One region of the Clostridium aquiflavi genome, then DNA from elsewhere that is predicted to be linked to it. Evidence: riboswitches for the same ligand, from Rfam matches in the RefSeq annotation. Region 1 holds a riboswitch; the other holds the start of a gene.
What was found. Region 1 has a riboswitch for thiamine pyrophosphate ahead of cytX (putative hydroxymethylpyrimidine transporter CytX). Riboswitches for the same ligand answer to the same signal wherever they lie in the genome.
Positions count from the first base shown of each region.

Region 2: it holds a riboswitch for thiamine pyrophosphate, as region 1 does, so the genes downstream of both, thiT (energy-coupled thiamine transporter ThiT) here and cytX (putative hydroxymethylpyrimidine transporter CytX) in region 1, are expected to answer to the same signal.

Region 1 is NZ_JAVJAN010000024.1:4,950-13,111, forward strand. It holds gene cmk ((d)CMP kinase) at 1-245, opposite strand, end outside; gene RGC78_RS09835 (BaiN/RdsA family NAD(P)/FAD-dependent oxidoreductase) at 343-1,563, opposite strand; gene RGC78_RS09840 (DUF1653 domain-containing protein) at 1,705-1,932, opposite strand; gene RGC78_RS09845 (pentapeptide repeat-containing protein) at 1,999-2,643, opposite strand; gene cytX (putative hydroxymethylpyrimidine transporter CytX) at 2,805-3,998, opposite strand; TPP riboswitch at 4,056-4,166, opposite strand; gene RGC78_RS09855 (Mbeg1-like protein) at 4,277-5,476, opposite strand; gene RGC78_RS09860 (NAD(P)-dependent alcohol dehydrogenase) at 5,639-6,694, opposite strand; gene RGC78_RS09865 (sigma-54-dependent Fis family transcriptional regulator) at 7,073-8,162, opposite strand, start outside.
Region 2 is NZ_JAVJAN010000006.1:91,957-100,118, forward strand. It holds gene RGC78_RS03300 (hypothetical protein) at 1-100, shown strand, start outside; gene RGC78_RS03305 (prolipoprotein diacylglyceryl transferase) at 198-956, shown strand; gene RGC78_RS03310 (YhfM domain-containing protein) at 958-1,791, shown strand; gene RGC78_RS03315 (Mrp/NBP35 family ATP-binding protein) at 1,807-2,649, shown strand; gene RGC78_RS03320 (ferredoxin) at 2,716-2,904, shown strand; gene thiT (energy-coupled thiamine transporter ThiT) at 3,086-3,766, opposite strand; TPP riboswitch at 3,889-3,991, opposite strand; gene RGC78_RS03330 (hypothetical protein) at 4,016-4,222, opposite strand; gene RGC78_RS03335 (PadR family transcriptional regulator) at 4,422-4,874, opposite strand; gene RGC78_RS03340 (DegV family protein) at 4,876-5,724, opposite strand; gene RGC78_RS03345 (anaerobic ribonucleoside triphosphate reductase) at 6,023-8,128, shown strand.

The sequences.
Region 1 (8,162 bases):
TCTTGAATATTTTCATTATTCAAAATTAAATCATCATCTTCAAAATGCATTTCCATAGTATCTATTAATGAACATATCTTTTCTATATTATTTTCAGATATATTATTTTCTTTACATTTTAATGCTACAGCTCTATACATAGCACCAGTATTTATATACATAAGATTAAACTCTTTACCTACTAATTTTGCTATTGTACTTTTTCCAGCACCTGCTGGACCATCTATTGCTACTGCTATTTTCAAAACTTACTCCTCTTTTCTAAAAATCTTAAATTAGTTTAAAAACCTTTAATAAGATTATATAATTTTTTATTACTTCAAACAAGAAGATATTTAGTTCTTATTCAATATGACTTCCAGCAATTACTCCAGTTGCAAATGCAATTTGTACATTATAACCACCAGTAAAAGCATCTACATCCATAACTTCACCACAAAAAGAAAGATTATCTATAATCTTAGATCTCATAGTAGATGGATCAATTTCTTTAACATCTATTCCGCCTTTTGTTACAATTCCTTCAGCAAGTGGTCTTAGCCCATTTAGATCGAATGAAAAATCTTTAAGAAGGTTAACTAAATTTCTTCTTTCTTCTTTGGTGATTTCATTAACTTTCTTTTCTTCAGGTATATTAGACATTTCTATTATCATTGGAATTAGTTTTTGTGGTAATAATTCATTTAATGAATTTTTAAAATCTTTATTTAAGTATTTATTAAAATCTCTTTGTATTCTTTTATCTAATTCACCTAAGTTTAATGATGGTTTAAGATCTATATGTAATTTATAGTTTTTGTTATTCTCTATAAATCTACTTCCACTTAAAATAAGTGGACCTGATACACCAAAATGTGTAAATAACATTTCACCAAAATTTTTATATACAACTTTCTTATCATTTTCTTTTATTGTAACTTCTACATTTTTTAATGATAATCCCATAAGCTCTTTAGTTTTTGCATCTTTTACAACCATAGGTACAAGTGCTGGCTTTAATGGAATTACTTTATGTCCTAATTTTTTAGAAAATTCTTGTCCTTCACCTCTTGAACCAGTAAGAGGATAAGAAGCTCCACCAGTTGCTATAATATAATGATCTGCTTTTAAAATCTCGTCATTATTTATTTCAATACCAGTTATGTTGTTATCCTTATATTTTATATCAGTAACCTTTGAATTTAATTTTATTTTAACATCTGTTCTACTTAATGCATTTGATAAACCCCTAATTATATCAGAAGATTTATCAGATTCAGGAAATACTCTATCTCCACGTTCTACTTTTAATTTAATTCCTTCATTAGAAAAGAAATTCATAGTATCTTCATTAGTAAATGTATATAATGCACTATATAAAAAATGCGGGTTACCAGGTATGTAATCAAAAAATTCAGAAATATCCTTAGCATTTGTAACATTACATCTACCCTTACCAGTAATAAACAGCTTTTTTCCTAGTCTTTCATTACCATCTAATAACGTTACTTTATGTTCTTTTGCAGCTGTTATTGCAGCCATCATTCCTGCTGGGCCTGCTCCAATAACAATAACTTTGCTCATTAAAAAATCAGCTCCTTAATTAAATAATATTTATAAATATCTTATTATAGTATTAATATTGTTAATTTAATTCAAAATTTGTCTAACTTCAATTATACAATATATCATGAATTTAATATATAGCTATAATTAACCACTGTTTTAGTCATGTATATATTCAAATCTATATTTTTGTTTTATATCTGGATATTTTTCTTTATCAACTTTGCTCATAAACATATCATAAGGCCTAATAAAAGTTTTAAAATCTCCATATAGCGCTTTATATACTACGAACTTTTCCCTTGTCTCACTATGAATTGCCATATCAATAACTTCATATTCTTTTCCTTTAAAGTGTCTGTATATTCCAATTTTAAATTCTCTCATTATAATTCTCCTTACAAATATTGAATATAATAGAAATACTTTCTAATATACATATATTTTTTAGTTCTACTTAATGATAATTCCAAGTATTGTAGATAATTCTAAAGCTTGAAGAGGTGATACTATAACATTCTTTAGCTCTTTTCCCGTCAATATAATTGATGATATATCACTATTAGTAAAATCTATTCCTTTTAGAAGGGTATTGGTAAATTCACCGAATATTAAATTAGAACTATTAAAAGCTACTTTGTTAAAATTACATTCTAAGAAAATTCCACTTTCCATATTACATTCATCAAAATTTATTAATTTCATCTTTGAATATGAAAAATTCGAATACTTACATAAACATTCTTTAAAAAGTACATTTTGCATATTAGATCCACCAAAATTACTTCCTGTTAATTTGCAATTTTTAAATTCCACTCTGTGTATGCTTCCATCAGAAAAATCTATATTAGATAGATCACAATTTTCAAATATAACGTCTAGCAAACTTATATTTCTAAAAGAACATTCATTAAATATAACATTTACAAACCTACATCCGTTTATTTCTACTCTTTCTTCATTTGTATAATCTAATTTACAATCCTGAATCAGATTATTTGAAAGATCTTTCTTATTAATTAGTTCATCTTCAATATTTATATCATTCTCTAGGCAGCTTAATAACTTAGGTTCTAATAACTTATTTAAAATAGACATGTTGTTTCCTCATTTTTCTATAAAGTTTTATTTTTATACTTATATTATCATATTTCTAATATAAGTATAAAACTTTGTATATTATTTATTATAATTTTACATAAAAAACAAATAAGGTAAAGTATTTTTTACCCTACCCTATTTGTTTTCGTATTATATAATTATTTAACGTTAAATCTATGTAACTTTTCTTTTAATATATTTACAACTATACATATAAAACTTATTATTATCATAACTGGTAAGGTATTTCCTACTACTATATTTATTTGCATAAACATTCTATAAATAATAAAACCAATTATCCATATAATTAAATTTAACACATTAAGTTTTGAATTTAATTCTCTGTTTTTTAGTATAAAGTAATCTGTTATAACTATTGCTATCATTGGTGCAAATACAGAACCTATTAAATATAAAAAGTTTTCAAACTGCTCTATTGGAGTAAACATAGCAATTAATATTCCAATTATACAAACAATAACAGATATATGCTTTGTGCTGATTTTTTCACTTATGTTTGTACAACTAACACCTGCTGAATAAACATCTAAAAAGGTTGTTGTCACAGTTGACATTAGAACGATTATCATAGCTATAATTCCAAGTCCCGCTTGCATAAGAATTTGTGCAATATCTGAAGTTCCTGCATATAAGCTTCCACCTAGACCTATTATATACATCCACACACTACCAAAAAAATAGCTTAAAACACTTATAGGTGTTATTAATTTACTATCTTTTGTATTTCTAGTGTAATCAGCTATAAGTGGTAACCATGAAAGTGGCATTGCAACTGATAATTCAACTGCCATTCCAAAACTTAAACTATTATCATATAATTCAATACTTGTTCCTTTAAAAATAACTATTCCAAGAATAAGTGTTAAAATAAAAAGTCCACCAACAGCAATAACATTTAGATTGCCAAGATTTTCAAAGCCTATTAATATCCATATAATAATTAATATTCCTATTAAAATACACCATAATGCTTTATTTTCAAATCCAAATAAACTATTAGATACTGCATTTAATACATTTGCTGCACCAATAATCATTATAGCTGTCCATCCAACTAACTGTAAAATATTTAATGAAGAAAAAATATAAGAACCATGTTTCCCAAAAGATATTCTAGATGATTCCATTGAAGATAAACCACTATTAGTTCCTATAAGTCCTGCAAAATATAAAAGTGTACATCCTATAAGATGTCCTAAAAGTATTGCTAAAATACCTTTTTTTAGGCCAAGTGGGGCTATTAAACCACCTGTTAGTATTTCTGCAATGGATACAGAGGCTCCAAACCATAATAAGCCATTGTTTAATAAAGTTTTTTTCTTGTTCATAACAAATTCCTCCTAAAAATAAAATATGGGATATACCAATAAAGATATATCCCATTAAAAACATTTAATGTGTATTCCCTACGTTGGCATTATCCAAATCAGGTTAAGGGTCGAAGTTGCATTTAACTTCCTCTCAGCCTACTTGCGTAAGCTCCCCTAATATTAAGTTTATCTAATAATATTTTGTAATATCTATATCATTATATAACATATAATGAATAATGTCTTCTTTAATAACAAAAACCATATTAATAATTGAACAATATGGTTTTTTCTCATTAATGAGAATTTTTAAAATCATATATTAAATTATCAGTAGCATTATCAATAACAACTGCTATTTGTTCACCCTCTGTTCCTAAACTTTTAAGTTTAAAGATTATATTTTCTTGAGAAGCTTTAAATTTTGATAATGTATCATTTAATATTAATGTAGACTTACTTTCTTCACTTCTGATAAAATCATTCCAAAATACAAGAGGTATACTTAAGCTCTGAAGTAAATTGTATGCTAAATTTATCTCTGCTTTTAAATTATAGTGTTTAGTATATCCTAATAATACCAACATTCCTTTTGCAATTTGTAATATACTACTGTCTAAATCTTTATCACATAAAATAAGTTCAATAATGTCAGTTAAACTATTTATAGCAAAACTTTTATGTGGTTCTGGCAATTCAGATATTAGTGATGTGGAAAAGTTATATATTATTTTTACAAATGAGCATTCATTAGTCTTTTTTCTAAGATGACCATTACCATCCAACATTATATTAGCTTTATGATAATATAATGGATTTTTTTGAAAGGATGTATTTATATATATTTTCTCTTCATTTACAGAATTAAGAAGACAATTTACATAATCATACTTAGCGCTAATAGATAACACTTTATCTTTATTGGCATTTATTTCATTATAATATCTGTTGATAAATTCATTTGAAAAACCTTGTCCATCAAAAGATATGCATCTATTTACTTTATCCGATAAAAGTGCAACATATTTAGCTTTATTACCACCTTTTGAATGACCTGTTACTGTAATGTTTTTATATTTAAGATTATTTATATAATTTAATGCTCTTATTTGTTCGGGTGTATCAGACATATAAGCTCCTTCACCATTATCACTCCACTCTTCTATAGTCTTAGTGCCCCTAAATACAACAAAAACATGATTATCATGCTTATCAACAAAGCAAGCAGCTTTCACTCCAGTATTATCAACTTCTATATTTTCGATCTTTAAGTTATTTAGTTTATCATTTTCTTGTATTTGCTTTAAAACTACTAACCATTCACTCTTCTTTACAACTTCTTTGCATTCACGTCTAGTTAAAATTGCTTTATTTAAGTTATTCTTATATAACATAGATTTAACAAGTTTACCAACAGTATTTTCATTAAATACATTTAATTTAAGATATATTAAATTAGATAATAGTAATAATTCACTATTATTTAAATCAGACATGTTTATCCTCCATAAAAAGTCATTAAAAAATATTATCATAATTTTAATATATTAATTACTAGTATAAATAACACACTTAATTTAAGTAATAATACTAATTTTCTAAATAAAAAAATATTACCGAAAATTAAAATCTCCAGTAATATTTTAATAGTAATCTATTTATAATATAACTACTGCTTTAATAAAGTCTTTTGGCTTGTCCTTCATTAATAAAAGAGCATCTTCTATATGTTCAAAACCATTATATACATGTGTAACTAATTTACTTAAATCAACACGATTATATATTACTAGATCTCTTAACATTTCTGCTCTAAGACGTCCGCCTGGGCAAAGACCTCCTCTTATAGTCTTATGAGCCATTCCACATCCACAATCAACACGTGGTATTGGTAAAGTATCTCCACTTCCATGATAGTTAACATTTGAAACTACTCCACCAGGTTTAAGCATAGATATAGCTTGTCCTAATGTTTCAGGGCCACCGCCTGCCATAATGACACGATCAACACCTTTTCCATTAGTTAAATTCATGATTTGTTTAACTATATCACCATTTTTATAGTTTACAATATCTGTTGCTCCATAAAATTTAGCAGTTTCAACGCAAATTGGTCTACTTCCTACACCAATAATTCTACCTGCTCCACGTAATTTAGAACCTGCTATACTCATTAATCCAACTGCTCCAATTCCTATTACTACAACACTAGAGCCCATTTTTATATCAGCTAATTCTGCACCATGAAAACCAGTAGTCATCATATCTGTTATCATAACAGCACTTTCTAAAGATATTTCTGATGGTAAAAGTGCTAAATTCATATCTGCATCATTCACATGAAAATATTCTGCAAAAACTCCATCTTTAAAGTTTGAAAATTTCCATCCAGCAAGCATACCATTTGAATGTTGTTGAAAACCAGCCTGAACTTCTAAAGATCTCCAGTCTGGAGTTGTACAAGGTACTATAACCCTATCTCCAACTTTGAATTCCTTAACTTCACTTCCAATTTCAACAATTTCGCCCACAGCTTCATGACCTAAAATCATATTATGTCTATTTCCGAGTGCACCTTCAAAAACAGTATGAATATCTGATGTACATGGTGACACAGCTAATGGACGTACAATTGCATCATATGGACCTGCAACTGGCCTTTCCTTTTCAATCCATCCAACTTTATTAATGCCCAACATTGCAAAACCTTTCATAACTAAATCCCTCCTAGTTTAATTTTCACTAAAATGCGGTTTAAAAATACCATTTATAACTGCAAAAATATATTTATAATTCATTTTAGGTTTTATCATAATATATTATCAGCAATGATCATGCCAATTTTAATTTTAAAATTTCCTTAATCATAAGTTTTCTGTAAAAACTTATGTATCATGCCATTATTCTAATAAATATCTTTTAAACTTAAAGTTTATGCTGTATTCTATAAAATTCAAAGTAAAAAAAGTGTTGTAAAATACAACATTTTTTAAATAAATACTGTTGTATTTTGCAACACTGTTGTTTTTTTATACAATATAAAAATATATATTATAATTTGCTTTTCAGTAATTTTAATATATACATTAATTTTATCTAAACTTAATATTATATTTTTTGATTTTTGCATATAATGTGCTTCTATTTATACCTAAAATTTTGCAGGATTTAGTAATATTCCCCTTACAATTATTTAAGCAAACTCTTATTGCTCTTTCTTCTAATTCTTCTAATGAGAACATATCATATTGTAAATCTATATTGCTACAATTAGACTCTTCTTTAACTGGTTTTTTATTTTCAAAACTAAAAGAAGTATTTCCATCCATATTTATAATATTCTCAATACAATTTTCTAATTCTCTAATATTTCCTGGCCAATCATAATTTAATAGATTATTATATAGATTTTTGTCAATTGTTGGAATACATTTTTCTAATTTAATAGATTTTATTTCCAAAAAATGTTCTATAAGAATTTTTATATCACCAACTCGTTCTCTTAATGAGGGAACATATATTGGAATTACACGTAATCTATAATATAAATCTTCTCTAAAAGTTCCTTTTTCTACTTCATTTTTTAAGTTTTTGTTAGTTGCAGCAATAATTCTCACATTTACATTAATACATTTATTTCCACCTATTCTAGTAATACATCCTTCTTGCAAGACCCGTAAAAGATTTATCTGCATATCTAATGGCATTTCTCCTATTTCATCTAAAAATAGTGTTCCTCCATTTGCAAGTTCAAATTTCCCTGCGCATCCTCCTCTTTTAGCTCCAGTAAAAGCTCCTTCTTCATATCCAAATAACTCACTCTCTATTAAGCTTTTAGGTATTGCTCCACAATTTATTGCAACAAAACTACAGTCTCTTCTATTACTATTATTGTGAATAGATTGAGCTATAAGTTCTTTTCCTGTTCCGCTTTCTCCTTGAATGAGTACTGTAGAAGGACTATTAGCTATATTTTTCGCTTGTTCTTTTAACTTTAGGATTTGCTCACTTTTGCCAATTATATCATTAAACGTGTATTGGGCTGTTCTACCTGTATACTTATTAACTAAATTATATACATTTTTCATATCTTTAAATATACATACAATACCACTTATATTTCTTTCTTTATCTTTTATTGGATATACATTCAAATTAAACCTTTTCTTTTTATTCGAATAT
Region 2 (8,162 bases), on a different contig from region 1:
AATTATAAAAGTTTTATTTAATGTAAAAGAAGACGATTATAAGGAAAATGTAAAAACTGTTTTTAATACTATAATATCTAGGATAAACATACAAAGTTAATAAAATTTGATATTAATATGTATAAGTATTATAATTTAAGTATCATGGAGGGATTAAGAATTCATCTATGATACTTAAATATTTTAAGGAGATACGCATGAAAATAATTTTATTTAAGGCGTTTGGTCTAGAAATAAAAAGTTACGGTTTAATGATTGCTATAGGAATACTTGTGGCAGCATCTTTGCTTTTAAAAAAAGGAAGAGAAAAAGGATATGATGAAGATTCCTTATTAAATCTAATTATTTTAACTGTAATCGGAGGAGTAGTAGGGGGTAAACTACTTTTTATTGTAACTGAATTTAAAAGTATATTAGAAGATCCAAGTATATTGTTGAATTTTGGTTATGGATTTGTTGTGTATGGAGCATTAATACTGGGTGCATTAACAATATATTTATATTGTAAAAGTAAGAACTGGAAAGTACTTAAGATTTTAGATTTAGTTGCACCAGGGTTAGCTATTGCACAAGGATTTGGACGTATAGGATGTTTTTTAGCTGGATGCTGTTATGGAAAAGAAACTAATCTTCCAATAGGGGTAGAGTTTCCAATAAATTCACTTGCACCAGCAGGTATTCATGTACATCCAACTCAAATTTACTCATCAATTTTTGATTTTTTACTAGGATTTTTCTTGTTATATTATTCTAAAAAAGAAAAGAAATCAGGTAAAGTAGTTTCTATGTACTTGATAATATATAGTATAGGAAGATTTATGGTAGAATTTTTTAGAAATGATCCAAGGGGGAATGTTGGGTTATTATCAACATCTCAATTTATAGCTGTATTTACATTAATTCTTGGATTAGCTATTTTTAATTTTCATAAATTTTTTAAGGGAGCGAAGAAATAAGTTGTTTAAGAAAAAAATTTTTATATTGCTTCTAACTCTAATTACTATTACTTCTATTTTGGTTGGATGCAGTACTTACGATAAATTAGCCATCACACTAGGGATTAAAAACAATAATTTCGAATATGTAAATCAAAGCAAAGTGGATAAAATTGTAATTCAAAGTGCTAGAGATACTGGATTTAGATTTATAATTACTGAGCCTAATGCAATAAATGATATGTACAAATTATTGTCAAATGGTAAAAAAGTATCTGAACGAAGCTCATTAGATGCAGATTATTATTTTGAAATTTGCATGGGAGATGAGGTTAAAAAGTATGACTATATAGTTGGTGCTGATGAAAGAGGAAAAGGAAATTTCTTTAATGATGAAGAATGTTTTTCAATTTCAAACCGTTTAGATGATACAATAATACAAAACTTATCTTTTGTAAGAAAACCAAGAAATTTTGAATATGTATATTATCAAACTATTTTAGCAGTATTGGAATCTGAAAAATCTAAAATAGATGCTTCTAATAAAGTAGGAATAGATATAAGTGGTGATATTGATTGTTTAAAATACATACTTTCAACAGATTTGAAACAATTTGAAAAAAATATTGATAAAGTCATTCCAAATGCTAAACTTGTTAAAAACAATTCTAATGAATTTGATACAATAATTAAAGTTAAAAACAGAGGATATAATAGTACCATTTTTAAAACTATGATTACCGTTGATAATAAAAAGGATAAAGTTTTCAATACTTATTATATATCAGCAGAATATAATTTTAGAAATTGGGATATCGATATTGGAGAAGTGAATAAAATGCCAAATGAGTGGTAAGAGGAGGAACAAATAATGGGAAGCTGTGACAATTGTCCAAGTAAAGATTCATGTGGATCAAAAGGTCAAGGATGTGAAAATTCTATACCTAAAATCATACCTACATATGGAAAAATTAAAAATGTAATAGGCGTTATTAGTGGAAAAGGTGGAGTAGGAAAGTCTACCGTTACAGGAATAATGGCAACTACTTTAGCTAAAAAAGGATATAAAGTAGGAGTTTTAGATGCAGATATAACAGGACCATCTATGCCTAGATTTTTTGGCATTAATGAAAAAAGAGGAAAGATAATTCCATTAGAAAATGATATGGTAAAGTTTGAACCTGTAATTACTGATTCAGGAATAAAAGTTATATCTATGAATCTTTTAACAGCAGTTGAAGAAGATCCAGTTATATGGAGAGGACCTGTAATTACAGGAGTATTAAAGCAAATGTTTATGGAAACTAATTGGGAAGAATTAGATTATTTACTTATAGATATGCCACCAGGAACTGGTGATATAGCTCTTACAGTAATGCAAGAATTCCCTATTACTGAGGTAATAATAGTATCAACTCCACAAGACATGGTATCAATGATTGTTAAAAAGCTAGTTATAATGGCTCAAAAGATAGGAATAAAAATTAGAGGCGTAGTTGAAAATATGGCATATATTACTTGCCCAGACTGCGATAAGAAGATAAGAGTATTTAGTACAAAATCTTCTGATGAACATGCAGAATATTTAGGATTACCTTTAATAGGTGAATTACCTATAAATGTAGAGTTAACAGAGGCTCTAGAAAAAGGTAAAGCAGAAGCTTACGTTATAGATAATGATTTATATTCATTAATATTTGAAGCTTTATATTAATATACATAACTCATCTTTCTTATGGAAATACTATAAATGTAATTTTATAATGAAAGGGTGAGTTTTTTGAAAGCAAAAGTAGATAAAGATACTTGTATAGGATGTGGCTTATGCCCATCAATATGTCCAGAATGTTTTGATATGCAAGACGATGGAAAAGCTGGTTCTATAGTTGAAGAGGTACCAAGTGCATACCAAGATTCTGCAAAAGAAGCAGAAACAAGTTGTCCGGTTAATGCAATCTCAGTAGAATAAAAAAATGTGGTGTTAAAAATTAAATTTTTAACACCACATTTTTTTATATCTATTAATCACATTTAGTATTATATATTACAGAATTTAATTTACTCAGTCCACTTTGCTTATGCATATATCAACACTCTGCTAAAACATAGCCTATTATAAAAATGAAAAATATATTGTTATAATATTTAATCTATGTTGTTACTCTATTATTATCTGATACGACTGAAATTATTCTTGCCATAGGAAGAGCAGCAACTATAACTAAACAAATGACTCCTTCTATTCCGATTATAGGAGCATTTACTGATAGAGAATATAATGCTGGAGACATTCCTTCAGGTGCAAAAGATCCAAAGAAAGCAACTCCAGATATAAAGTGGCATATAAACCTGCCTAACACTGCGAGTGTTACGCCTAAATACTTTTTATTTGGAAAAAATCCAGCGATACCTAAACATAGGAATGGTAATGGATAATCAAATAATACTTGAACAGGATGTAGAATATAAGGATCCATAACTAAAGTGATCATTCCATAAAGGAATCCAGTTAGGAATCCAACTTGTGGTCCATACATAAATGCAATTAGCAAAATAGGAACCATACTACCAAAGGTTATACTTCCGCCTTGTGGAAAATGATAAATTCTAAGAATTTTTAGAATTGTTGCCAATGCTAAGGCTATACCGATTCTAGCAATTAATTGAGGTGTAAATTTAATTTTTTTTGCTTTTACTAATACAACTAGTATAGCAATACACCCTAATAAAGTAATAAGTGATAATGGATTAGAAATAATAGTTTGTACATTTTCGGGCAAATGACTGTACAATTTCGAAATTTGTTTCGCCCAATCGTTAAAAATATTCATAAAAAAAACCTCCTTAATTGTGCTTAGGAGATTGTTAACCAATAAATATAAATTTTTATTATTCAAATAGAACAATAAAATATACTAAAAGACTTTTAGTGTTTATTAGTATAATAAATATATATTAAGCGGTTATACTTTCCTACGCCAGAATTAACTGGATCAGGTTCCGAGGGTTTATGAAATAAATCAAATCTCAGCACAAAGGCTCCCCTAGCACTATAATATATATTTATTTTACCCATATAACTATAGGTAGTCAACTACGTTATATGGGTTATATTTATTGTCTTTATTATAATGAGTGATATAACTTGATGAAACATCATTTAAATGGATTTTAGAACCATTTAATGAATTATTAGGAATATTATTACATGGCACTGTAGAATTAATATTATTTTTATCTATTACAATATCTTCTTTATAAGTTGAATCAATAATAAAGCCTTTCATAAATTAACACCATCCTTTAATAGTATTTTTAGTATTATTTAAATAAATATACATTAATAGAATTAAGGAATTTTGTGATGTTAAATTTAATTACTCTTTCCAGCTGTTCTTATATAGATATAAACACTCTGTAAAAGTATAGTTTAACTAAAAAGTGCCTTGCTTTAAAATATAAACTATTTTAAAACAAGGCACAAAATTAGTAAAGGTCATTATAAATTATTTTAAATACTTCTAAGGATTCTTCGATTTTAGGTTTTAGAAGTTTTTTCTTATGTTCATATTCTATTTTTCCTTTTGGAGTTAAATGATATATTTTTTGAAATTTTTTATTGGGATCATCCCATATTCCAACAATAAGAGCTTCTTTTTCTAACTTTTTTAGTAGGGGGTATATTCCACCAGTACTAGGAATCCATTTGTTATTAGTTCTTATACCTATTTGATTTGAAATTTCATTTCCGTTTGTGGGATTTAATGATAATATATATAAAACATATATAGGCAAAAGACCTTTGGTAAATACTTGCCCTACAGCTTCCTTTTCTTTCTTAACTTTTTTTAATTCAGAAATTTTACTCTTATATTCTTGGTATAATCTTTTTTCTTCATTTTTTATATCATCTATATGAGAAAAATTAAAGTCAGACATATTAATCTACCTTTTCAACAATGAATCCAAAAAGACCAGGTCCAGTATGAACTCCAAGTGCAGGTCCTATACTATACCCTAAATTACATTCTATTACATTATTTAAACTCTTAATATTTTCACATAATGCTTTTGCATCATCCAGTGCATTACCATCCATAACCCAGAATTTACATTTATTATTCTCGGTATAAGATTTAGCGACTTTTAATAATTTTGATGCAGATTGCTTTTTACCACGAGCTTTACAGTAAGTATGGAAGCAACCATTGTTATCTATTGTTATAACAGGCTTTAAGTTAAGAACGTCCCCGATAGTTCCAGCAACTCTACCTATTCTTCCACCTTTTTTTAGATATTCTAAAGTATCTATAGTAAAATATATATCTATATTAGATCTTAGTTTAGGAATTATCTTTACTATCTCATCAAATGATTTTCCTTCTTCAATAAGTTTTGCGGCTTCTAATACTATTACACCTTCTGCCATACTTAAACTTTTTGAATCATATACAAAGGTTTCTATACCTTCAAAGCTTTCACATGCTAATCTCATTGAATTATATGTTCCTGAAAATTCACTTGATAATGTTACTATAATTGCATGTGTATATCCTTCAGCAATTAATTGATTAAGAGTGTTGTTAAGTCTTTCGATACTTGGTAATGATGTTTTTGGAATTTCTCTAGGAAGTAATTCATAAAGAACATCAGAAGTTATTTCCAATTTATCATCATATTCTTTATCAGAAAAGATAATTTTAAAAGGTAATAATTTTATATTATATTTATTTAGGTCCTCAGTACATATATCGGATGCACTGTCAGTTAGTAATGCAATTTTATCCACTAAAAATTCCTCCTAGTAATATATTCTATTTATTAATTATATCACTATTGATAACTATATCAATAGTGATATAGTTATCAATAGTGATAAGTTCTTGTATAATGTTAATTATAAGAAGTCAAATTGAAAACAACCTTAAAATTTAACCAAATATAGAGATAAAAAGATATATTCACTAATAATTAAAAAATATCACCAATAAAACTAAACATTAACGGTATTGCTAACGCATATTTAATCAAGTATAATAGTACAGTATTATTAAAGTACTATATATTGTGTTGTGGAGGTAAGCAAAATGCTATATGTTGTAAAAAGAGATGGAAGAACGGTTGAGTTTAACGGAGAGAAGATTTCTCAAGCGATTAAAGGTGCTGCGCTAGAAATTGGGGTTACTTTAAGAGAAAGCCAAGTTTTGGAAACTGTACAAAAGGTGATTACTTATATAGAAGATACGAAAAAAGAAAAAATTACAGTAGAAGCAATTCAAAATTTGGTTGAGAAAGCTTTAGGTGAAGAGGATAAAAATATAGCTTTTGCATATTCATCATATAGAAGAGAAAGAACAAGAGTAAGAGACATAAAGTCAGATTTAATGAAAGCAATAGAAAAAATAGGTGTTGAAACTGATAGAGATAATGCGAATGTAGGAAACAATTTTAGTTCTAAGTTATTAAGAATAGCTTCTGAATCTAATAAATGGCATAATTTATCTACTATGCCCAAACATTTATCAAAAGCTCACGAAACAGGTGATCTTTATTATCATGATTTAGATAGTTATAATTTAACTACTAATTGTCTTCATATACCTACTAAAGAAATTCTAATTAATGGTTTTAATACAGGATATGGAACAATAAATGCACCTAAGAGAATAGAGACAGCTGCAGAATTATCATGCATATTATTACAATCTACTCAAAATGATATGTTTGGGGGGCAATCTCATCCAGACTTTGATAATGATTTGGCAGTTTTTATTCCTCCAACAAGAGACGAGATAAAAAAAGAATTAGAAGAATTAGATATTCCAAAAGAAAAGATGAACAGACTTATAGAGAAAACTTTAAGAAAAAGAGTTCATCAAGCAATGCAAGGTGTTATTTATAATTTAAATACTATGCATAGTAGAGCTGGATCACAAGTACCTTTTAGTTCTGTAAATATAGGAATACCAACTAATGATGATGCAGCATTAGTTTGTGAAGTATTTCTTTTAGAATATGAAAGAGGATTAGGTAAAGGAGAACAACCTATTTTCCCTAACATAATTTTTAGAGTAAAAGAAGGGGTTAATAGAGAAGAAAATGATCCGTACTATTATTTATATAAATTAGCTTGTAGAGTAGCAGCTAAAAGAATGAATCCTACTTTTATGAACATTGATGCAGATTTCAATAAAGAATATTATGATAAAGGATATGTTCCAGCTACTATGGGATGTAGAACTTATCTTATGAAAAATGTAAATGGAGAACCAGGATGTAAAGGAAGAGGAAATATAGCTCCTACTACAATTAATTTACCTAGAATAGGATTACAAGCTAAAGGTGATGTAGATAAGTTCTTTAAAATTTTAGATGCTAGATTATCTTTATCTAAGGAATCTTTATTGCATAGATATAATGTATTAAAGAATCTAAAGGTTAAAGATTTACCATTTATAGCAGGTCAAAATTTAATGGTGGGTTCAGAAAATTTAAAGCCAGAAGATTCTATTGAACCTATATTAAAACAAGGAACTTGGGGTATCGGATTTATAGGTCTTGCTGAGACATTAACAGCATTAATAGGTAGTCATCATGGAGAAACTGAAGAAGCAAGAGAATTAGGATTAAAGATAATTGGTCATATAAGAGAGTATTGCGATAGATTAACAGAAGAATATAGTTTAAATTGGAGCTGTTATGCAACTCCTGCTGAAGGATTATCAGGTAAATTTATAAAGCAAGATCAAAAAACATTTGGAATGATAAAAGGTATTACTGATAAAGAATACTATACAAATAGTTATCATGTACCAGTAGGGCATGCCATATCAATTAAGGATAAAATTGATATAGAAGCTCCATATCATAAACTTTGTAATGGAGGACATATAACTTATATAGAAGTTGATGATTTCCCAACTGAAGATGTTATTATGGATATAATAAGTTATGCATATAAAAACACTAATATAAGTTATATGGGAGTAAATTTCCATATAAGATATTGTAAAGATTGTGGAACTTATTTACACAGTAACGAAAGTAAATGTCCAACTTGTGATAGTACTGATATACAAGGTGTAAGTAGAGTAACAGGATATTTAAGTTTAGATGAGAGATTTGGTCCAGGAAAGTATCAAGAAAGAGCAGATAGAATATCTCATTTAGAAAGTCATAAGAAACATTATTAAAAAATTAGGCTCTGTTTTAGCAGGGTGTTGATAT